Regions from separate parts of the Microbacterium sp. BH-3-3-3 genome, predicted to be linked through region 1. Evidence: predicted binding sites of a transcription regulator. Region 1 holds the regulator's gene; each other region holds the start of a gene.
The links. The regulator HrcA, encoded in region 1, represses chaperone genes, less so after heat shock. The targets are predictions, from matches to a motif close to TTNGCACTCGNNNNNNNCGAGTGCNAA.
Positions count from the first base shown of each region.

Region 2: the regulator HrcA is predicted to act here: its motif matches at 3,294-3,320, upstream of BJP65_RS13325 (Hsp20/alpha crystallin family protein).
Region 3: the regulator HrcA is predicted to act here: its motif matches at 3,345-3,371, upstream of groES (co-chaperone GroES).

Region 1 covers NZ_CP017674.1:150,530-158,358, reverse strand. The annotation lists gene BJP65_RS00810 (16S rRNA (uracil(1498)-N(3))-methyltransferase) at 1-686, opposite strand, end outside; gene dnaJ (molecular chaperone DnaJ) at 689-1,816, opposite strand; gene hrcA (heat-inducible transcriptional repressor HrcA) at 1,866-2,906, opposite strand; gene hemW (radical SAM family heme chaperone HemW) at 3,047-4,264, opposite strand; gene BJP65_RS00790 (DUF1990 family protein) at 4,264-4,908, opposite strand; gene lepA (translation elongation factor 4) at 4,931-6,775, opposite strand; gene BJP65_RS00780 (alpha/beta fold hydrolase) at 6,955-7,677, shown strand; gene rpsT (30S ribosomal protein S20) at 7,795-7,829, shown strand, end outside.
Region 2 covers NZ_CP017674.1:2,882,693-2,890,521, forward strand. The annotation lists gene BJP65_RS13305 (aldo/keto reductase) at 1-163, shown strand, start outside; gene BJP65_RS13310 (SRPBCC family protein) at 227-679, opposite strand; gene BJP65_RS13315 (NAD(P)/FAD-dependent oxidoreductase) at 823-2,043, opposite strand; gene BJP65_RS13320 (sugar ABC transporter ATPase) at 2,334-2,696, shown strand; gene BJP65_RS13325 (Hsp20/alpha crystallin family protein) at 2,753-3,208, opposite strand; gene BJP65_RS13330 (UbiA family prenyltransferase) at 3,455-4,279, shown strand; gene BJP65_RS13335 (NAD(P)/FAD-dependent oxidoreductase) at 4,302-5,420, opposite strand; gene BJP65_RS13340 (methyltransferase domain-containing protein) at 5,413-6,075, opposite strand; gene BJP65_RS13345 (type III polyketide synthase) at 6,162-7,250, opposite strand; gene BJP65_RS13350 (hypothetical protein) at 7,487-7,714, opposite strand.
Region 3 covers NZ_CP017674.1:1,244,468-1,252,296, forward strand. The annotation lists gene BJP65_RS05750 (hypothetical protein) at 1-234, shown strand, start outside; gene BJP65_RS05755 (ABC transporter substrate-binding protein) at 403-1,686, opposite strand; gene rarD (EamA family transporter RarD) at 1,892-2,833, opposite strand; gene groES (co-chaperone GroES) at 2,972-3,268, opposite strand; gene BJP65_RS05770 (class I SAM-dependent methyltransferase) at 3,398-4,585, shown strand; gene BJP65_RS05775 (hypothetical protein) at 4,595-5,041, opposite strand; gene tsaD (tRNA (adenosine(37)-N6)-threonylcarbamoyltransferase complex transferase subunit TsaD) at 5,038-6,138, opposite strand; gene rimI (ribosomal protein S18-alanine N-acetyltransferase) at 6,138-6,731, opposite strand; gene tsaB (tRNA (adenosine(37)-N6)-threonylcarbamoyltransferase complex dimerization subunit type 1 TsaB) at 6,731-7,363, opposite strand; gene BJP65_RS05795 (alpha/beta fold hydrolase) at 7,429-7,829, shown strand, end outside.

The DNA of each region.
Region 1 (7,829 bases):
GCGGTCGAGGTGCGCAGCACCGTGTCGCCGAGGCGCACGAGTCGAGCGCCGCCCGCCACCAGTGCGTCGAGCTCGTCGGAGGCGATCCCGCCCTCGGGCCCGACCACGAGCACCACGTCGCGACCGTCTGAGGCTTCGACGGCGACCGCGGTGAGGCGATCGGATGCCGACGGCTCGAGCACCAGCACCAGGTCGGTGCCGGCGCGGCGCACGAGGTCGGCCGTGCGGGCGACGCCCTCGACGTCGGGGATCCACGCGCGGTGCGCCTGCTTCGCCGCCTCGCGCACGATGGTGCGCCAGCGGGCCAGACCCTTGTCGGCCTTGGCATCCCAGCGCGAGACGCTCCGCGCCGCCTGCCACGGAACGATCGCGTCGACGCCGAGTTCGGTCGCCGCCTGCACCGCGAGTTCGTCACGGTCGCCCTTCGCGAGCGCCTGCACGAGCACGAAGCGCGGCGACGGGGCCGGATGCTCCTCGCGGCCCGTCACCCGCACGTCGACCTGCTTGGGCGTCGCGGCCGTGACGAGGCCCGACAGCCACGCCCCATGACCGTCGCCGAGGGTGACCGCCTCGTCGACCCGCACCCGGCGGACCGCTGCGGCGTGGTGCGCCTCTGCTCCGGTGAGCGTGACGGTGTCCCCCGGCTGAGCGGATGCCGCCTCGTCGGTGACGAAGTGCAGCGCCACGGTCAGTGCCGGAAGCGGTCGCGGAACTTCGAGAACATGCCCTGCTGGTGCTCGGCCAGGCGCGGCTGGGGGGCCTTCGTGCGCTTGGCGAACTCCTCGATGAGGGCGCGTTCCTTGTGGTCGAGGCGCGTGGGCGTCACGACGTGCACGCCGACCTTCAGGTCCCCGCGCTGGCTTCCGCGCAGCGGCGTGATGCCGCGGCCCTTGATGGTGAGCACGTCGCCCGACTGCACGCCCGGGCGCACCTCGAGCTCGACGGCACCATCGAGGGCGTCGATCGTCGTGGTGGTGCCGAGGATGGCATCCGGCATCGACACCTCGAGGGTGGCGAGCAGGTCGTCGCCCTCGCGGCTGAAAGCCTCGTGCGCGTCGACGGTGATCTCGAGGTACAGGTCGCCGTTGGGGCCGCCGGCGGGGCCGACCTCACCCGAACCGGGAAGCTGCAGGCGCAGGCCCGACTCGACGCCGGCGGGGATGTCGACCGACACGGTACGACGGGCGCGCACGCGTCCCTGTCCCTGGCAGGTGCCGCAGGGGTAGGGGATGGTCGTGCCGTGTCCGTGGCACACGTTGCAGGGCTGGCTGGTGACGACGTTGCCGAGCAGGCTGCGCACCGTGCGCTGCACGTGACCCGAGCCGTGGCAGATGTCGCAGGTGACTTCGCTCGTGCCGGGCTGCGTGCACGCTCCCTGGCAGGTCTCGCAGAGCACGGCGGTGTCGACGTCGAGGTCGCGGTGGGTACCGAAGACGACGTCGCCGAGATCGAGCGTGACGCGCACGAGGGCGTCCTGCCCGCGCTCGCGACGCGAACGCGGACGCGGTCCCCGCCCGCCTCCGCCGCCCTGGGCCCCACCGAAGAACGTCTCGAAGATGTCGCTGAACCCGCCGAAGCCGGCCGCTCCCCCGCCCCCGCCGAAGGGGTTCTGGTCGCCGCCCATGTCGTAGCGCCGACGCTGCTCGGGGTCGCTGAGCACGTCGTACGCGTGCGTGACCAGCTTGAAGCGTTCGGACGCGTCGTCACCGGGGTTCACGTCGGGGTGCAACTGACGAGCGAGACGGCGGTACGCCTTCTTGATCTCGTCGGCGCTGGCGTCTCGTTCGACGCCGAGGACCTCGTAGTGGTCAGCCACAATCGCCTTCCTGCCCGCGGGTGCGGGGTCGTTCTCGGTGGGGTGCTCGTCAGCGCGCGCTGTCGTCGTCTTCGAGCATCCGGGTCAGATAGTGCGCGACGGCGCGAACCGCCGCGAGGTTGGAGGAGTAGTCCATGCGGGTGGGGCCGAGCAGGCCCACGCGGGCACCGCCCGTCGAGCCGTCGTACCGGCTCGCGAGCACCGAGGCCTCGATGAGCCCGAAGGGTTCGTTCTCGCGGCCGATGCTGGCCGACAAGCCCTTCTCGTCGGCGACCATCTCGGTCATGAGCCGCAGCAGGGTCACCTGCTCCTCGATGGCTTCGAGGAGCGGGTAGATGCTGCCGCGGAAGTCGGATTCGCGCTTGGCGAGGGTCGCCGCCCCAGCCATGACGAGGCGATCCTGACGGAACTCCTCGAGCTCCTCGCCGACGACGCGGAACACGGCGTCGGCGACGGCGTCGAGGGCGATGCCGGGGCGGGGGCCGTCGGCGACGACCGCGGCGACCTGCTGCGCGCAGTCGGCGACGGAGCGCCCGACCAGCACCGCGCCCACACGCGCGCGCAGCTGCACGATGTCGGCCTCGGCCGGCTCGGCCGGGACGAGCGCGATCCGCTGCGAGACGCGGCCGGTGTCGGTGACGAGGATGACGAGCACGCGGGGACCGCCGAGAGCCACGAGCTCCACGTGCGAGAGGTTGGCGCGCGCGAACGACGGGTACTGCACGATCGCGACCTGGCCGGTCAGCTGCGTCAGGGCACGCACCGTGCGGGCGAGCAGGTCGTCGAGATCGCCCGCCTCGTCGAGGAACGAGGTGATCGCGCTGCGCTGCGCTCCCGAGAGCGGGCGCAGTTCGGCGAGGTGATCGACGAACACGCGGTAGCCCTTGTCGGTGGGCACGCGGCCCGACGAGGTGTGGGGTGCGACGATGAGGTCTTCGTCTTCGAGCAGCGCCATGTCGTTGCGGATGGTCGCCGCCGACACACCGAATGCGTGCCGGTCGACGATCGCTTTGCTGCCGACGGGTTCACGCGTGTCGACGTAGTCCTGCACGATCGCGCGGAGCACTTGGAGGCCGCGTTCCGACACCATGCGCTGCTCCTCCCCGTCTGGCACTCGACTTGACTGAGTGCCAATTCTACGCCGATCGACGACCTGCCCCGTCGGGGGCTCGCGGATGCCGGATCCTCCGCGCCTGCGTGCGGTCCCGCCGCGGGATGCGACGGCGCGGATCAGACCGTGAGGGCTCGCACCACGGCATCCGCCAGCAGGCGTCCGCGGCGGGTCAGCACGATGCGGCCCCGGATGGCATCCGCCCCCTCGATGAGCCCGTCGGCGATGAGCGACGCCACGGCCTTGCGGCCCTCGCCGTGCAGCTCGCCGACGGCGAGACCCTCGCGAATGCGGCTGCGCAGCAGCACCGACTCGAGTCGTCGGGCCGTCTCGTCGGGGCGCTCGCGCGCGGCGGCCGGTGACTCGTTCGCCGCGAGGCGCTGGGCATAGGCGGCCGGGTGTTTGACGTTCCACCAGCGCAGCCCCGCGACGTGGCTGTGGGCGCCCGGTCCGAACCCCCACCAGTCCGTGCCGCGCCAATAGGCGAGGTTGTGCCGCGAACGGTGGGCGACGCCGCGCGACCAGTTCGACACCTCGTACCAGTCGTACCCGGCATCGGCGAGCAGCTCGTCGGCCAGTTCGTACATGTCGGCCTGCAGGTCGTCGGAGGGCTCCGCGACCGCGCCCGAGCGGATCTGGCGGGCGAGCTTCGTGCCGTCTTCGACGATGAGCGCGTAGGCCGAGATGTGATCGGGAGCGAGGGAGACGGCGGTCTCGAGAGACGACCGCCAGTCGTCGAGCGACTCCCCCGGTGCGCCGTAGATGAGGTCGAGCGATACGTCGAGCCCGGCGCGGCGGGCCGCGGCGACGGCGGTCGCGACGTTCGCGGGGTCGTGGGTGCGGTCGAGGGCGGCGAGCACGTGCGGGCGGGCCGACTGCATGCCGATCGACACGCGCGTGACGCCCGCGGCGGCCAGCGTCTCGACTACGGCGTCGTCGACCGTGTCGGGGTTGGCTTCGACGGTGACCTCGGCCCCCTCGGCGATGCCGAACTCCGCGCGCACCGCGTCGAGCATGCGCGCCAGATCGCCGGGAGGCAGGAGTGTCGGCGTACCCCCGCCGAAGAACACCGTGGATGCCGTGCGGCGGCCGCCCGTGGCATCCATCACCCCGCCCGCCAGGCGCACCTCGGCGGCGAGCGTGTCGGCGAAGTCGTCTTGCCGGGCGCCGCGCAGCTCGCTGGCGGTGTAGGTGTTGAAGTCGCAGTAGCCGCAGCGCACACGGCAGAACGGCACGTGCAGGTAGACACCGAAGTCGACCGACGGGTCGATGGTCAGGTCGTCGGGCAGACGACCGTCGGTGGGCGCGGGGTCTCCGAGGGGAAGCGGTCCGCCCATCAGGACGTGTACAGCGGCGAGATCGCGCGCAGGTACCGCGTGAACAGCGCCTTGCGGCGACGGCGCACGCGGCTCGTGAGGAGCTTGTAGGACGGCGCGGTGGGGCGGTCGAACGCGCGCACGACGAACCAGACCTCGTCGTTGTCGCGCCACTCGAGCGAGAACAGCTCTTCGCCGCTCACGATGGAGTGTCCGACCGTCCCGAGGATGAATCCGACGCGGCGCGGCTCCTCGAACACCGAGATGACCCGCAGCTCGGCATCGGCGCGGTGTCCGTCGACCTTGCCGTGCAGGCGCACGCCCGTTCCGGGGCTGACGAACGGGGTGCCGTCGGCGGCGAAGCGCTGCTCGGCCTCGAGGCGGCTGGGGGCGACGGGAGCGCCCTCGGCGTCGAAGCCGACGCCCGCGTAGCCGGCGCCCGACGCGGGACGCACGTCGGTGATGCTCAGCTCTTCGCTGCGCAGCGGCGCCCACGCGAGCAGCAACTCGCCCGCGGCGACGAAGCGCTCTTCGCCGCTGCCGATACGCCACGCATCTTCGGCGGGGACGGAACGCTCGGGCGGATACTGCATGAGGTCGGGGGCCTGGGTGGCGCCCACCGCCGCGTAATCGACCGTGTCGTCGGTGAAGTTCTGCCGGCGCATGATCTTCCTCTCGAATCGGTCGTTACTTCTTGGCCTCGACGTCGCCCGAGAGGGCGGCGATGAAGGCTTCCTGCGGCACCTCGACGCGGCCCACCATCTTCATGCGCTTCTTGCCCTCTTTCTGCTTCTCGAGCAGCTTGCGCTTTCGGGTGATGTCACCGCCGTAGCACTTCGCGAGGACGTCCTTGCGGATGGCGCGGATCGTCTCGCGCGCGATGATGCGGGCACCGATCGCGGCCTGGATGGGCACCTCGAACTGCTGGCGCGGAATGAGTTTGCGCAGGCGCTCGGCCATGAGCGTGCCGTAGGCGTATGCCTTCTCGCGGTGCACGATCGAGCTGAACGCGTCGACCTTGTCGCCCTGCAGCAGGATGTCGACCTTCACGAGGTCGGCGCTCTGCTGACCGGCGGGTTCGTAGTCGAGGCTCGCGTAGCCCTGCGTGCGCGACTTGAGGTGGTCGAAGAAGTCGAACACGATCTCGCCGAGGGGCATGTGGTACCGCAGCTCGACGCGGTCCTCGCTGAGGTAGTCCATGCCCAGGAGCGTTCCGCGGCGCGACTGGCAGAGTTCCATCACGGTGCCGACGTAGTCCTTGGGCAGCAGGATGCCGACCTTGACGATCGGCTCCGAGACCGAGGCGACGCGACCGTCGGGGTACTCGCTGGGGTTGGTGACCGAGACGGTGTCGCCCGTGTCGGTGGTGACCTCGTAGGTCACCGACGGGGCGGTGGTGATGAGGTCGAGACCGAACTCCCGCGAGAGGCGCTCGGTGATGATCTCGAGGTGCAGCAGGCCGAGGAACCCGGCGCGGAAGCCGAAGCCCAGCGCGACCGAGGTCTCGGGCTCGTACTGCAGCGACGCATCGGACAGCTTGAGTTTGTCGAGGGCTTCGCGCAGCTCGGCGTAGTCGCTGCCGTCGATGGGGTAGATACCCGAGAAGACCATGGGCTTCGGATCGGTGTACCCGGGCAGCGCCTGGGTGGCGGGCTTGCGGTGCGTCGTGATCGTGTCGCCGACCTTCGACTGGCGCACGTCTTTCACACCGGTGATGAGGTAGCCGACCTCGCCGACGCCGAGACCGCGCGTGGGCACGGGCTCGGGGCTCGACACACCGATCTCGAGCAGCTCGTGCGTCGCGGTGGTCGACATCATCTGGATGCGCTCGCGCGGCTGCAGCGAGCCGTCGATCATGCGCACGTACGTGACCACGCCGCGGTAGGCGTCGTAGACCGAGTCGAAGATCATGGCGCGTGCCGGGGCGTCGGGCTTGCCGACCGGGGCGGGGATCTGGTCGACGATGAGGTCGAGCAGCTCTTCGACGCCCATGCCGGTCTTGCCGCTCACGCGCAGCACGTCTTCGGGCTTGCCGCCGATGAGGCCGGCGAGCTCGGCCGCGTACTTCTCGGGGTCGGCGGCCGGCAGGTCGATCTTGTTCAGCACGGGGATGATCGTCAGATCGTTCTCGAGTGCGAGATAGAGGTTCGCCAGCGTCTGCGCCTCGATGCCCTGCGCCGCATCCACGAGCAGGATCGCTCCCTCGCACGCGGCGAGCGAGCGGCTGACCTCGTACGTGAAGTCGACGTGGCCGGGCGTGTCGATCATGTTGAGGGCGAACGTGCCGTCGGCGGTGGCCCACGGCATCCGCACCGCCTGCGACTTGATCGTGATGCCGCGCTCACGCTCGATGTCCATGCGGTCGAGGTACTGCGCCCGCATATCGCGGTCGCTGACGACGCCGGTGATCTGCAGCATGCGGTCGGCCAACGTCGACTTGCCGTGGTCGATGTGAGCGATGATGCAGAAGTTGCGGATCTGCTCCGGCGGAGTGGCAGACGGCTCGAGGGGCTTCAGGGCGCGCGGTGACATGTTCCGTCGATTCTACGGTGGCGCGCCGACATCGCCGTCCGCGGATGCCCGGGGTACGGCATCCGGATGTCCCCCGCGGGTCGTGAACACCCGTTCCATGCGCGGGAGCGTGCCGCGCGGCGCCTGGGGGACGCGGACGCACAGCCGGTCGGTAGCGAACGGCTTCTACCCTGGATGCCATGACGGTCCAGGTCGTGTTCGTGCACGGTATCCGCACCTCGGCGACGATGTGGCGCGCGCAGCTCGCCCACCTCGAGGAGCGCGGCAACCCGGCCGTCGCCGTCGACCTGCCCGGACACGGCACCCGCCGCGGCGAGGAGTTCACTCTCGACGAGGCGTTCGCCACCATCGACCGGGCGGTGCAGGATGCCGCGACCCGCGGCCCCGTGCTGCTCGTGGGCCATTCGATGGGCGGGTTGCTGTGCATCGAGTACGTCGGGCGCGAAGACCCGCCGCCGGTTGCGGCGTTCATCGCCGCATCGTGCACCTCGATCCCGCGGGGTGTGGGCCTCGCGGCCTACCGCTTCCTCGCGCGGCGGTTCGACAGCCTGCCCGACCGCGGCCTGGGGCTCACCAACCGCGTGCTCGACCGCACACTCCCACCCGAGACGCGGCCCGACTTCGGCGCGGGCGGATACGCCTTCGAGGCGCAGGACACCGCCCTGGCGAGCCTGTCGGTGCTCGACCTTCTGGCGTCGCTGCGCCGCATCGAGGTTCCGCTGTGGTTCATCAACGGGCAGTGGGATCAACTGCGCGCCAACGAGAAGCTGTTCGTGTCGGTGGCGCGCGAGGCCGAGTTGATCGTCGTCCCCCGCACCACGCACCTGGTGACGGCGATGCGGCCCCGCGTGTTCAACGCGCTGGTCGACGTGGCGCTCACCACCGTCGAGGCGGCGACCTGATACAGTTGGTCCTTGGCTTGCGTGTGGGGTTTTTCCCGACCTCCACGATGCCGGTGCAGCGTCCCTCTACCGCTCGCCCGGCTCTTCCATATTCACTTCAAACGAAAGACCGTCGACGTGGCGAATATCAAGTCGCAGATCAAGCGCAACAA
Region 2 (7,829 bases), 780 kb from region 1:
CATCACCTCGGTGATCCCGGGCGCACGTTCGGTGGCGCAGGCCACATCGAACGCCGGGGCCGCACAGCTCCTCGACGAGGGCTTCGACCTCGACGCCTTCGACGCGCTGGTGCGTGACGTCTACGACCGCCGTCTGCGGGCGGAGATCCACCCGCAGTGGTGAGCGTCTGACACGCGAAAGCCGGGTCCGCCCCGAAGGGTGGACCCGGCTTTCCTGTCGGTGACGTCAGCTGACGTCGCCGCGCCAGGCGCCGGACTCGGCACCGCGCGACTCGATGTACTTCTTGAAGTTGTCGAGGTCCTTCTTCACCGAGTGGTCGTCGGCGCCGAAGACGGCACCGAGCTTCTCGAGGACTCCGGTGGGCTCCCAGTCGATCTGCACGGTGACGCGCGTCTCGTCATCGGAGAGACGGTGGAACGTCACGACACCCGCGTGGTTCTCGTCGCCGCCGACGCTGTTCCAGGCGACGCGCTCGTCGGGGTGCTGCTCGGTGATCTCGGCGTCGAACTCGCGCTCGGCGCCGGCGATCTTCACCTTCCAGTGCGTGAGGGTGTCGCTCTTCTGCGTGATCGACTCGACGAAGCTCATGAAGTGCGGGAACTCCTCGAACTGCGTCCACTGGTTGTAGGCGACGCGGACGGGAACGTTGACGTCGATGGTTTCGATGACCTGTGCCATGGTGTCCTCTTTCGTGTGGTTTCCGGGGCTGGTCCCAGTCTTCGCTCGTCACGGGCGAGCTGCCCCCGGGGTTGAGGGATCGGCTCGCGTGCCCTATGCGCGTGCGCGGCGCGCCGGGGTCGTTCGGGGATTCGCCCCGCGGCTCAGGCGCGACCGCGCAGGATCAGGTGCCAGTAGACCCAGGGCAGCACCCGACGGTCGGCGATCCACGACAGGGCGCGCTCTCGATACAGCGAACGCCAGAAGGGGATCGTGGGCTGCAGGCGCCCCTGACGATCGAACTCGGCGAAGACGACGGTGCCGCGCGACACCGTGAACGGCACGACGCTGTAGCCGTCGTACTTCGCGGAGGGGGAGCGCCCGGCCCTCACCCCCGTCATGTTCTTCACGAGGGCTTTCGCCTGCTGACGGATCGCGCCCCCGGAACGGCGGGTCGCCACCGCGGCGGCATCGCCGACCGACCAGATCTCGGGATACCGCGTGTGCTGCAGCGTCTCGGGATCGACGTCGACGAACCCGTGCGGATCGTCGGATGCCGCCAGCCCGCTGCCGGCGATCCACTCCGGCGCCCGCTGCGGAGGGACCGCGTGCAGCACGTCGTACGCCAGGGTCTCCTCGGCCTCGCCGTGACCGATCGTGATCGTCTGCGCCTCGGCATCCACCGACCGCATCTCGCGGCTGTAGTGCACCTCGATGCCGTACTCGTCGAGTTTGCGCTGCAGCTCGCGGTCGATGGCCGGGATGCCGAAGGGCACGGGGTCGGGGGCGACGAAGACCACGCGCAGGTCGTCGCGCACGCCGATCGCGCGCCACCAGTCGCACGCGAGGTACATCGGCTTCTGCGCGGCCGCGCCGCAGGACGCGGGCTCGGGCGGCTGGGTGAACACGACCGTGCCGGAGCGCAGGTCGCGCAGCACCGGCGAGGCTTTCGCGGCGAGGTCGTAGTCGTAGTTCGAGATGCCGTTCGGTGCCGCCATGGCCTCGGGCAGGCCCGGGATCTGCTCCCATGCCATGCGCAGGCCGGCGCACACCACGAGCTGGTCGTAGTCGAGATGACCGCCCGACACGAGATGCACGCGGCGGGCAGCGGCATCCACCGTGAAGACCTCGTCGCGCAGCCAGCGCGTGCCCGCGGGGATCACGTCGGCCTGCGCGCGGACGGCCTCGCTGGCCCGTGCCGCGCCTCCGGCGATGTGCGACTGGAGGGGCGCGAAGACGTGCTGCGTCCGCGGCTCGATCACGGTGATGTCTCCGGCGCGGGCCCGGTGGAGGCGTCCGGCCACCGACAGTCCGGCGTTGCCCCCGCCGATGATCACGATGCGGGGGGTGTCGGCGCGAGCGACGGTGCGGCTCGAGTCGTTCATGGGGGATCCTCTCGTCTCCCTCACCGTGTCGTCATCGGCAGCGGGATGCCACCCGGTTGACAGCGTCGGTCGGGCGGACGACCCGGGCGCTGGGGAACGACGAAGAGGGCTCGCCGTCGGCAGGAGCGCTTCTCCCGTGCCGCTGGAGCGGGAGCCCACCCGTTGAAGCGCGTGGTCCGTGCGCGGGTCGGGCCTGTCAAGGGGCGGGGCGCGGCCCCGTCGGCGTCGTTGGATGGAGACACCGCCGATCAGCGGTGACGCACCCCGGTGCGTTCGACGAAAGGATCCCCATGAGCGACGCCTCGATCGACCCGTCCCCCGCCGACTCGTCGACCCCCGCCGCCGACGTCGGCATCGCGGGTGTGCAGCCCCTGCGCGACGGCGACACCTCGATCGAGCCCGACCCCGCGCTCGACCCCGCCCAGGCGGAGTGGGATGCCACGACGGCCCTCGACGAGGGCGTCGACCCGCAGGACATCGCCCCCGCGACCGCGACGGGCGCCGACCCGGCCGAGATCGCCGCCGACGACACCGACATCCCGTTCGAGGACATCCACCCCGGGTCCACCGGCACCGACTCGCAGGGTCAGGACCCGGGCGTCGTCGAGCTCGGCGAAGAGGGCCAGGGAGACCTGGCGCCCGAAGACCTCTGAGCGACGCGCGAGAGAGGGGTCGGTCCGTTCGGGCCGGCCCCTCTGTTCGCGGTGGATTACTGCTCGATGAGCTGCGGTTCGCTCTCGTGCGCCCGGATGACGCCGTCGTGGTCGTCGGTGGCCACCGCGATGCGGCGCGGCTTCGCCTTCTCGCTCACCGGGATCGTGACCGACAGCACCCCGTTGCGGTAGGCGGCGCTGATGCCGTCGGTGTCGATGCCCTGGCCGAGGTTGAGCTGGCGGACGAACGTGGCCGTCTCGCGCTCGCGGGTGATCCACTTGACGTCGTCGCCGGTGGCGAGGGTGCGTTCGGCGCGGATGGTCAGCAGCTGACCGTCGACGTCGATGTCGACCGAGCCCGGGTCGACCCCGGGAAGATCGGCCGAGAGCACGTAGTGGTCACCGTCGCGGTAGAGGTCCATCGGCATCCGGCGCGGTCCGCCCCCGCGACGGGCGTCGAGAAGGGTCGACGCGAGGCGGTCGAGGTCGCGGAAGGGGTCGTAAGTGGCCATGGTCGGTTCTCCTTTTCGGTCGGTCCGGATATCGGCATCCGGAGTTCGATGAAGTTGAGCCTTGTGCGCTCAACGTGGCAGCAGATTAGCACTCTCGACAGGAGAGTGCCAAGACTGTCGAGTGTCCAAGACGCGCCGTGCCGGGGCCGGTCTCCGCGGCGTGTCCTGGACACTCAACGTGGTGGTGGCGCGGCGCCCGGGCGGGTCGGCCGCCCGAGTGCGCAGCCGCGGTAGCGTCATCGGGTGATGGATGCCGCGGCGAAGCCGCCCCTCGTGCGGGCGCTGTGGGGCGCGACCCACCCGGGGCCGACCCTGGTCGTGACCGTTCTGGCACTGGCCCTCGGCCTCGCCGCGGGGGTCGAGCCCGCGCGACTCGCGCTGCTGGTGGTCGCCGTGTTCGCGGGACAGGTGTCGGTGGGGCTGTCGAACGACGCGATCGACGGCGCGCGCGACGCCGCGGTCGGCCGCTCGGACAAGCCCATCGCCGGGGGAGCGATCACTCCGGAACGTGCGCTCGGGGTGGCCGTGGCGTCCGCGCTCCTCGCCGTGCTCCTGTCGGTGCCGCTCGGCCCCGGACTCGTCGCCGCGCACGCGGTGGCCTTGGCCTCGGCGTGGGCCTACAACGCCGGGCTGAAGTCGACGCCGGTGTCGATCGTGCCGTTCGTGCTGAGTTTCGGGCTCTTCCCGTCGTTCGCGACGCTGTCCCTCGCCTCTCCCGCGCTGGCTGCCCCGTGGGCGTCGCTCGCGGGAGCCGCCCTCGGCGCGGCCGTGCATCTGACCAATGTCGTACGAGACCTCGACGACGATCGGCGCACGGGCGTGCGGGGCCTTCCGCACCGCCTCGGTGCGCGGGTCTCGGTGGTGCTCGCGGCGGTCGGCGTCGTCGCCGGAGCGGTGGCGGTGCTGATCGGCACGGATGCCACGGTGCTCGGCGCGATCTTCTTCACCGCCGTCGTCGCGGTGGCGGCCACGGCCGTGGTGCTCGTGCTCGTGCGCGCGCCCGGACGCGCGGTGTTCCAGCTCACGATGCTGGCGGCTCTGTTGCTCGCCGCTCAACTCGTCGTGACCTGACTCCTCCCGCCCGGGCGGCTCGTCAGTCGCGGGCGGCGCGATCCAGTCGCATGGCGTACGCGCGCGTGAACAGCGCGCCCCCCGCCCCCCGCAGCATGGTGCGCAGCGCCCCGGTGCGCAGGGGGTGGGCGAGCGGGCCCGTGGCTCGCCCGAGCATCGTGTTGAGCCAGGCCAGGCGCGCCGCGTGCCGCGCCGAGGCCAGACGGTCGGTCTCCCATCGTCCGAGGCCGAGCGCCTCGCCCGTCCGCACCCACCCGGGCAGCAGCGGGGCCAGCGTGAGGGCGTCGAGCAGTCCGAGGTTCATCCCCTGACCGCCGATGGGGCTCACCTCGTGGGCGGCGTCGCCGACCACCACGACGCGGCCGCGCCGCAGCGCCGGAGCGACGGCGCGCCGCACGCGGAACGTCGTCGCCTCGGCGATGTCGACCTCGAGCCCCGCGCGCTCGGCGACGGCCCTCTCGAGGGTGCCGACGGCATCCGCCACCTCGTCGGTGCCCGCCCACGCCACCAGCCGGCGGCGTCCGCCGGGCAGCGGGAACGATTCCAGCACGCCCTGGCGTTCCAGGTGCACCCGGGCGACGGGACCGCCGGGAGCGACGACGTCGGCCATGACGTAGCGGTCGGGGTAGTGATGCGTCCGAACGGCGCCGGGGCGGTACACGAGGTCGCGGCCCGCCCATCCCGAGGCCACGACGACGACGCGGGCGCGGATCTCCTCGTCACCGCGCGGACCGGTGGCGCGCACGCGTACGCCTTGACCATCGTCGTGCACGGCGGTGATCGCGACCCCCCGACGCACGCGTGGCGCGAGGCCGGTCAGCACCTCCATCGTGTCGGCCTGGGGGAGTGCGGCGACGTACGGATGACGCGCACGCAGGCGGTCGAAGCGAATCGCCGCGAGCAGTCGGCCGTCGGCCCGCGCCTCGCCGCGGACGATCGTATCCGCGCGCGCCAGCAGGGCCTCGGTCGCGCCCGACGCCTCGAGGAGGGCGAGCGCGGGGGAGTGGATGCCGATGGCCCGCGACCCGGATCCGGTGCCGGCGCGCTTCTCGACGATCTCGACGTCGACCCCGCGCACACGCAGGTCGGCAGCCAGGGCGAGACCGACGGGTCCGGCTCCGACCACCAGTACCTCAGGCACGCTCCGCCCGCCCCTCGGCCACGGCGAGAACCCGGAAGGGCGCCGGCGTCTCGACCCGCCAGGGCGTTCCGAGTGCCGCGGCAAGCTCGGGGGCGCGGTAGCTGCGGCGGATCGAGCGCAGTCCGTCGACGCGCAGGAACGTGCCGGCCGACAGCGGGGCGATCCCCGCGGCGTACAGGGCGTAGGCCAGTCGGCCGCGGGCGATGTCGGCGTGCAGCACCCGACCACTCGAGAGGGCGAGCGAGTCCTCGGCGAACGTCGCCAGGGCGGTGGCGTCGAGGTGGTGCAGCACGTGGTTCGACACGACCAGGTCGTAGCGTTCGCCCGCGGCGCGCAGGGCGCCCGAGTCCTGGGCCACGAACCGCACGCCCGGTCGTTCGCGCGCGCGGGCCGAGGCGATGGCGCGGGGGTCGGGATCGGCGCCGGTCCACTCGACGTCGAACCCGTCGCGCGCGGCCAGGCCCGCCAGACGGACGGCGACATCGCCGCCGCCGCACCCCAGGTCGAGAGCGCGGGCGGGGCGGCCGAGCGCCCGCAACTGCGGGCGGACGCGCGTGCGGTACACGTGCCCCCAGGCCGAGACCAGGCGGTTCACGACGTCGAACCGCCGATACGTCGCCGCCAGGGCGCGCGGGTCGCAGTCGGGGTCGTCCATCAGCTCGGTGAGCGCCACATCGCGTCGGGCGAGGCCGCGCCAGAGGCCGGTCGCTCCGTCGCTGGTGGCGGGGCCTCGCGCGGCGCTCACGGGCGGCGCAGCGTCAGACGCGCCGCCTCGACCGTCAGGCCGGGGCCGAAGGCCAGCGCGGCGATCCGCTCCCCGTCGGGGTGCGTGACGTCGGCCAGCAGGTCGCGCAGGATGAACAGCAGGGTCGCACTCGACATGTTGCCGTGGGCGCGCAGCACCTCCCGCGAGGGCGCCAGGGCGGCGGCATCCAGGGCGAGAGCGCTCTCGACGCGGTCGAGGATGCTGCGGCCGCCGGGATGCACGGCCCACGCGTCGACGTCGCTCAGGTCGCCCAGCACGTCGGCGGCGATGCCGGCGATCTCGCGCCCGATGATGCGCGGCACCTCGGGGGTGAGGGTCATCTCGAACCCGGAGTCGCCCACCGTCCAGGCCATGTCCTTCTCGCCCTCGTCGGTGACGTGGGTGGCGAAGTCGTCGAGGTCGAGACCGGGGTGCGATGAGTCTCCGGATGCCACGACCGCGGCCGCCGCGCCGTCGGCGAACACCGAGGCGGCGACGATCTGGTCGGGGTGCGACGAGGTCTGCCAGTGCAGCGAGCACAGCTCGGCGCACGCCACGAGCACGACGGCGTCGGGGTCGGCGGTCACGATCCGCGCCGCGAGCCGCAGCGCGGGGATCGCGGCCGCGCATCCGATGAAACCGAGGTGGTACCGCTCGGCCGAGGTCGGCAGGCCGAGGTCGCGCACGAGGTGGTAGTCGGGACCCGGCGCGAACATGCCGGTGCACGAGACGGTCACGACGTGCGTGATGGCATCCGGCGTCCGCCCCGAACCCTCGATCGCGGCGCGCGACGCCTCGGCGAACAGGGCGGGTGCGGTGCGGCGGTACTCCGCGTTGCGGGCTCCCGTGGACGGCATGAGCAGCGTGTCGCCGTCGCGGACGCCGAGCCCGCCCCCGGTGCCGCCGGCGAGCTGCGGCAGCACGACGTGGCGGGTGTCGATGGCGGCGGCATCGAAGGCCGCACCCACCAGGCGTTGGGCCTTGCGGTCGAACCCGGGCTGCGCGGCGAAGAGGCCGCGCAGGGTCGATTGCTCGACGCGGGTCTCGGGCAGGGCCGTGCCGATCGAGAGGATGCGCGCGGTCATGCCTCACTGTAGACACGGTTCGGGGCGCCGACGGCGGGGATAGCGCGGTGTCGGCGCGCCGTCTATGGTGCCGCGCGGCGGCGTCGGTCCGTGCCGCCCGGACGCGCGGCGGCGTCCGGCCGCGAGGGTTCCGGCCCTCGCCCGGTACGCGGTCGTCACGGCCAGACGACGCCGGTCGGTGGACGCACATCGTGCCGAACGGTCGCGCGTTCGGTCGGCACGATGTGCGAGGCGCGCTACGTGACGACGGTTTTCGTCGCGCTCGACCCGCGCGACCGCGTTGCATAGCCCGACTTCTTGCCGGTCACGGTGACGGTGAGGGTCTTCCCGACGTCGCGAGAAGCGACCCGGTACGTGTTCGCCGTCGCCCCCGCGATGACCGTGCCGTTGGCTTTCCATTGGTATGTCAGGGCGACCGTTCCCGGTCCCCATGCTCCGGGAGCGGCGGTGAGCGTGAATACCACATGCGATCTTTGACCCCATTGACCGGGTGCTAGAGATTTGGCCTGCGGAACATGACCGGCGAGAGCCATCGGACTCTCTGTCACTCGGACGAGCTGCGTCGTGAGCCAGTGCGAT
Region 3 (7,829 bases), 1.1 Mb from region 1:
GAGGCGCCTCTCGGCCTCACCGTCGCCGGCGGCGACGCCCCCACGACCATCGCGGTGCCGGTCACGCCGATCCGTTGCGACGCCCACGCCATAGCCGAAGACAAGGTGGGCACCCTGTTCGACCTCGTGGCGCGGGTCGACGGCCGGGACGTCGTCGTTCCGCTCGACCGGCCGCAGGCGGTCGCCGATGCCCTGCTCGCCTTCACCGCCTCCGTCTGCGGCCTGACGCCCTGACGCCGGGTCCGAGGCCGCGGAGGGCTGCCGCCGGCCGCGCCGGGCCCTCCGAGGCCCCGGGAGCCTGTGGCACGCCGGGACACGGATGCCGGCGCGGCACCGATCCGGCCCGCACGAACGCCGAAGGGCCCGGATCCTGGCGGATCCGGGCCCTCGTGCGGTGTCAGGTCACTCGTTGAGCGAGCCGAACTCCGTGTTCAGCAGGGTGTACTTGTTGTCGGCACCGTACTGGTAGATGCCGATGTACGCCTCGGTCGGGTCACCGTTCTCGTCGAAGGTGATCGGGCCGGAGACGCCGTCGTAGTCGACGTCCGTGCCCTCGTTGATGAGCGCGAGGCAGTCGGCGAACGTCGTGCACTTCTCGCCACCCTCGGAGACGGACTGCATGTTGTCGCGGATGGCCGTACCCGAGTCGTCCTTCGCCTGCGCCGCAGCGAGGGCGGCGACGATGACGGCGTCGTAGGACTCCGGCGCGTAGCTGAAGTCGGTGAGGGCGGGGTCGACCTCTTTCAGGCGCGACTGGAACGACGTGTCGGCCGGGTTGCCGGGGAGCGTTCCCTTGGCGCCCTGCAGCGTGCCGGCGGCGAACTCGTACGAGTTCGACAGGTTGCCGTCGACGAAGTAGACCTTCGACGCCGGGAAGCCCTGCGTGCTGACGAGCTGCGGGATGATCGACGACGTCTCTTCGAACGCGATGATCGCGACGGCGTCGGGCTGCGACGCGAGCACCTGGTCGACCTGCGACGTGAAGACCGTGTCACCCGGGTTGTAGGGAACCGCGACCGAGACCTCGCCACCGGCGGCCTCGATGGCCTTGGTCGCGTTGTCCTTGAGGCCGATGCCATAGGGGTCGTTGATGTAGATGACGCCGACGTTGGCCGCGCCGTCACCGACCATCAGGTTGCCGAGCACGCGGCCCTGCAGCACGTCGGACGGGGCGGTACGCCAGTAGTACCCGTCGTCGGCGTAGGTGGTGAAGTCCGGCGACGTGTTCGCCGGCGAGATCTGCACGACGCCCGCGTCGACCAGCTGGTCGACGAAGGTGAAGGACACACCCGACGAAGCCGCACCGATGACGACATCGGCGCCGGCGTCGACCAGCTCGGTGGCGGACTGGGTCGCGATGTCGGTCGTGGTGTCACCCGAGTCGCGCTCGGTCAGCTCGGTCGTGAACGGGAACGCGTCGCCGGTGGCTTCGATGTCCTGGATCGCGAGCTTGACACCCGCGACCTCGGGCGGGCCGAGGAAGGCGAGGTTACCCGTGGCCGGGAGGATGGTGCCGACGTGGAAAGTCCCGTCTGCAGTTGACACGGCGCCGCCGCCGGACGATGCACTGGGGGCAGCGGCGTCGTTGCCGCCACCGGCGCAACCGGCGAGGACGAGCGCGCTGGCACCGATCAGGGCGATGCCGCCGATGACCTTGCCAGTGCGCGTACGTGTGATGACGCTCATAGTGCTCCTTGCTGTGAATGAACGTTGGGCAGCCCACGAGGACCGCCTGGTGTCCTAAACCTAAGCCGCCGCGCGTTTTCTGCGTGTTGCCGTTCGTTAACGATGTGAGTCGTCGCGATCACGGCCGCATAACGGTTTCACACGGCGTCGTCACGGTGCACTAGGAGATATGTCGGCAGGGACGACAAACGCATGATCTGGCCGGTCAGACGGGCTCCGCCACATCGACGACGACGCGGCGCTGTCGGCGCGACGCGACGACCGAATCGACGCTCAGCATGATCAACGCCACCCAGACCAGGGCGAAACCGATCCACCGCTCGAGGGTCATGGCCTCGCCGAGCACCCACACCCCGATCGCGAATTGGATGATCGGCGCCACGAACTGCAGCAACCCGATGACCGTGAGGGGCACGCGACGGGCGCCCGAGGCGAACAGCAGCAGCGGCACGGCCGTGACCGCCCCCGCAGCCAACAGCAGCACCGTGTGCAGCGTGCCCGCCGTGCCGAGGGTGAGACCGCCGAACGCCGCGACGACGGCCAGCTGCACGCCGGCGACGGGCAGCAGCCACATCGACTCCAGCGTCAGGCCGCTCACCGCATCGACCGAGGGCCCGATCTGCTTCTTGACCAGACCGTAGAAGCCGAACGAGAAGGCCAGCGTCAGCGCGATCCACGGGAAGGTGCCGTAGCCCACCACGATGACGACGACCGCGGCGACGGCGATGCCGATCGCGATCCACGGCAGCACCCGCAGTCGCTCGCGCAGCACCAGCACCCCCAGCAACACCGTCACGATCGGGTTGATGAAGTAGCCGAGGCTCGTCTCGATGACGTGGTTCGTGAGGGCACCGTAGAGATACGTCTGCCAGTTGACGTAGATGAGCACGCCGGCCACGGCGGTGAGCGCCATGAGCCGCGGTTGCCGCACGATCGCCAGGAACGGGCGCCAGGCGCGCAGCACGGTGAGCAGCACCAGGCAGAAGACGAAGGCGAGAAGGATCCGCCACGCCACGACCTCGAACGGACCGGTGGGCTTGAGCTGCAGGAAGTAGAGCGGCAGGACGCCCCACAACAGGTAGGCACCGAGGGCGTAGAGGGCACCGCGGGTACTGCCGCCGGAGACAGGAGGGGCGGCGGGGGTCACCGATTCAGCCTACGCGCGGGGCGACGCCGCGAGCCGCCGTTCCCCACCGCTTTCCTGCCACCTCGCGACGCGGGGCTGACGGAACGACGAAGGCCCCGCATGCCGGAGCATGCGGGGCCTTCGTGCAGGACTGCGCGATCAGCGGACGACGACCGCCAGCACGTCGCGAGCCGAGAGCACCAGGTACTCGTCGGCGCCGAACTTGACCTCGGTGCCGCCGTACTTGCTGTAGAGCACGCGGTCGCCGACGGCGACGTCGAGGGGGACGCGGTTGCCGTTGTCGTCGATACGGCCGGGTCCGACGGCGACGACCTCGCCCTCCTGCGGCTTCTCTTTGGCGGTGTCAGGGATGACGAGACCACTCGCGGTGGTCTGCTCAGCCTCGACCTGCTTGATGACGATGCGGTCCTCGAGCGGCTTGATGGAAACCGACACGGTCTACCTCTTTCTCGTTACAGAAGACTTGTCAGCACTCACACGGGGAGAGTGCTAATTCGAGTCTAGGGAAGCACTGGCACTCACGCAACGCGAGTGCCAACACAATCGCCCGCTTAGGCTGAATCGGTGGATACCCGCGAGCTCACCGCCCTGCTGACGCCCGACGGCCTCCGCCTGCTCGACGAGGTGGGCGGCATCGAGTCCACCGATGACGCGGCCCGAGCCGTCTCTCGACTCCGCGCGGCCGGGCACTCCCCCGATCTCGTGTCGGCCGTCGTCGGTCAGGCACGTCTGCGGGTGCGCGGAGCGGCCAAGTTCGGCCCGTTCGCCGAGCGCATGCTTTTCACCCGCGCCGGCCTCGAGCAGGCGACGCGCCTGTCGATCGCCGCCCGCCACGCCGGACGCTTCCGCGCGGCCGGTCTCGACCGCGTCGCCGACCTCGGCTGCGGCATCGGCGGCGACGCCCTCGGACTGGCGGGGCTCGGCATCCGGGTGCACGCCGTCGACGCCGACGAGGTGACGGCCGCGATCGCCGCGTACAACCTCGCCCCCTTCTGCGAGACCGTGACCGTCGCGCACGGCCGCGCCGAAGACACCGACCTCGATCAGACGGATGCCGTCTGGCTCGACCCGGCACGCCGCACGGCCGGGCACTCCGAGACGCGGCAGGTGTCGTCGAGCGAATGGTCGCCCTCGCTCGAGTGGGTCTTCGCTCTGCTCGAGAGCACGCCCGGGGGCGTGAAGCTCGGCCCGGGTTTCGATCGCGAGCGGATTCCCGACGACGTCGAAGCGCAGTGGATCAGCGCCGACGGGTCGACCATCGAACTGGTGCTGTGGTCGGGAGTGCTGGCCCGCGAGAACGTGCGCCGGGCTGCTCTCGTCGTGCGCGGATCCGACGCCTGGGAGCTCACCGCCCCCGCCGACTCCCCCGACGTCGAGCAGCGCGAGCTGGGCGCCTTCGTGCACGAACCCGACGGGGCGATCATCCGCGCCCGGCTGATCGGCGAGGTCGCCCGCGCGCTGCAGGCGGGCATGCTCGCGCCCGGCATCGCCTACCTCACGTCGGACGCCGCCCTCACAAGTCCGTTCGTGTCGTCGTTCCGCGTGCGGGAAGAGCTCCCGGCCGACCCGAAGAAGCTCGCCCAGGCCCTGCGTGCGCGCGGCATCGGCACCCTGGAGATCAAGAAGCGCGGCGTCGACGTCGACCCCGCCGCACTGCGCAAGAAGCTGTCGCTGCGCGGCGACGAGTCGGCGACCCTGCTGCTCACCCGCATCGGCTCGAAGCGGCTCGCGCTGCTGGCCGATCGGGTGTGAGCCCGGTCGTCACACGACGGCGAGCTGCGAGAACCCCCAGATCAACCACCCGGCGCTGAACGCCACCGACGTCAGCGCGAGCGCGAGCGCCCACGCGGCGACGCGACGACTGTCGTGCGCGCGGCGCAACGACACGATGGCGATGATCGCCGCGAGCGCTCCGAGCGGCAGGAGCCAGCCGGTGAACAGGGCCGCCCCGAGGGCGAGGATCGAGACGCCGAGCGCCCACGGCGCCAGGGACCGCGGGGTGGGCGGCGCCGGCGGGACGTAGGGGATGACGTGATCGCCGAAGGCGGCCATCTCGAGCTGCGCCGTGGGCAGGCGCTCCGGGTCGCCCTCGTCGTCGCGCCGAGCGGACGCCGCCGCCTGGGTGATGGCGGCGCGCAGGTCGTCGGCGGGCTCGACGCTCTCGGCGACCTTGCGCGCGCGCCGCGTCGGCGGGGCCGCCTCGCTCATGCGACGCGTCCGGAGCCCGGCCCGGGGGCCTCGGCATCGGGATCCTCGGCGACCTGGATCTCGGTCACCGGCAGCGTGGAGTCGGCGCCGAACGCCAGGGTCGAGGGCCGGCGCCCCGACGAGATGAGCTCCGCGGCGAGGGCGGCGATCATCGCGCCGTTGTCGGTGCACAGGCTCAGCGGCGGGATGCGCACGGCCACACCCGCCGCCGCCGCGCGCTCGAGGGCGACGTCGCGCAGGCGCTTGTTGGCGATGACCCCGCCGCCCAGCAGCAGGCGCGGGACGTCGTGGCGCGCACACGCGTCGAGGGCCTTGGTCACGAGCACGTCGACGACGGCTTCGCGGAACGACGCCGCGACGTCGGCGACGGGCACCGGCTGCCCCGCGGCCTCGTGCTGCTCGACCCAGCGGGCGACGGCGGTCTTGAGGCCCGAGAACGAGAAGTCGTAGCGGTGGGATGCCATGTCGGAGGCGCGCGACATGCCCCGCGGGAACCGGATCGCGGTGGGATCGCCCGAGGCTGCCGCCCTGTCGATCTCGGGGCCGCCGGGGTAGGGCAGCTTCAGTAGTCGGGCGACCTTGTCGAACGCCTCGCCCGCGGCGTCGTCCATGGTCTCGCCGAGCAGTTCGACGTCGCTGGTGAGGTCGCGCACGAGCAGCAGCGAGGTGTGCCCCCCGCTGACGAGCAGGGCGACGGTGGGGTACTCGAGTTCGGCGGCGTCGTCGTCGAGGATGTCGGCGGCGATGTGACCGACCAGGTGGTTCACGGCGTAGAGCGGCTTGTCGAGGGCGACGGCGAGGCCCTTCGCGGCCCCCACCCCGACCATCAACGCACCCGCGAGGCCGGGACCGCTGGTGACGGCGACCGCGTCGAGCTCGGCGAGCGTCACGCCCGCCTCGGCGAGCGCGGCGTCGATCGAGGGCTGCAGCGCCTCGAGGTGCGCGCGGGCGGCGACCTCGGGGACGACGCCGCCGTAGCGGGCGTGCTCGTCCATGCTCGAGGCGATGGTGTTGCTCAGCAGCGTGCGACCGCGGACGATGCCGATGCCGGTCTCATCGCAGCTGGTCTCGATGCCGAGCACGAGGGGCGCGTCCATCAGCACCAGCCCTTTCCGGTGGCGGGGGGAGCGGGGGTTCCGGCTCCGTCGGCGGGCTCGGGCGCCGGGGTGGCCGAGACGGCGGCGGATCGATCGGATCCCTCGGCGGGCTCACCGCCCCGGGTCTCGGCGCGGCGGGTGGCCCACCCGCGCAGGTCGAGCTGCATCACGAGGGCGTCGACGTCGTCGGGCTGGTAGTAGCGCGGACGCCGGCCGACCTCGGCGAAACCCTCCGAGGCGTACAGGGTCTGGGCGACGGGGTTGTCGGCGCGCACCTCGAGGAACACCTCGTGCACGTCCCGCCGCACGGCCTCGTCGAGCAGCGCCGTCAACAGGGCCCGGCCGCGACCTCGGCCCCGCGCCGTCTCGGCGATCGTGATGGTCTGGATATCGGCATCCCGCGCGCCCCGCGCGGCGCGCAGGCCGGCGTAGCCGACGAGGCGGCCGGCCTCTTCGACGACGACGTACCACCCGTGCGGTGAGACGAGCTCCTCGCGCATCATGGCGGGACTCCACGCGTCGGTGGGGAACGACGCGTGCTCCAGTGCCATGATCGCGTCGAGGTCGGCCGAGGTGGCGGCGCGCGTGGGCATCAGCTCACCCGCTTGGGCGCGTGGGCGGCGACGACGTCGGGGCTGCGCAGGTACAGCGGCTCGCCGTCGGCGAGGGTGCGGCCGGCGTCGAGCGCCCGCGCGGCGGCGAGCGCGATCATGGCGGCCGACACCGCGGTGGCGTCGTAGCGGCGTGCCCCGGCGGCGGCGAGGCGTTCGTCGAGCTCGTCGCGCGGGCTGAGAGCGGCATCCGTGACGCGCACCGGCAGCCCGTCGTCGTCGAGGCCGTCGTAGATGCTGAAGGCGAACTCCTTGCGGCGCGCGTCGGTCACCACGGCGAAGCGGCCGGTGTCGGTGCCCGTGAGGGCGTCGGTCAGCAGAACGCCCAGCGCGACGCCGTCGTGGCTGGGGACGGGGACGGCGGGGATGCCGCGCCCCAACGCGTACACCCGCGCGGTCGCGATGCCCACGCGCAGGCCCGTGAAGGGGCCGGGACCCATGCCGATGGCGACGTGCGTGGGCGCGGGGGCGACCGCGCTGGCCCGCCTTAAGAGGTCGCCGATGACCTCCGCGTGTCCGAGCGGATTGCTGCTGTGCTCGTCGACGAGCACCTCGCCGTCGCGCGAGATCGCGGCCACGGCGGTGCCGAGCGAGGTGTCGATGCCGAGAATCACCGTTCCAGCGTATCCGGCACCTCCCCTGTGCCATCCGACTTCGTCGTCCGCTCCGAAGAGAGGGCATGGATGCCATCGACCTCGACCTGCGCCGTGTCGTCGTCCCCACGGGGGTGGGGCCGATCGTGGCGCACGCCGGGCGTGGTTCGGGCAGTCCGGTCGCGACCGTGCTGCTGCACGGTGCCGCCGGATCGTGGCACACCTGGGAGCCGATGATCGCGGCCTCCGATGCTCTCGGGCTCCCGTTGTCGGATATCGTCGCGCTCGACCTGCCCGGCTGGGGCGAGTCACCGGGACCCGTCCCCGATCCGGCCGAGCTGGCGGTCGCGATCGCGGCGGTGGCCCGCGCGCTGGGGTATCCCCGGTGGCGGGTGGTCGGGCACTCGCTCGGCGGGGTGATCGCCCTCGACATCGCCGCACGCTTCCCGCGCGAGACGGTGGCCGTCGGTGTCGTGTCGCCCAGCGG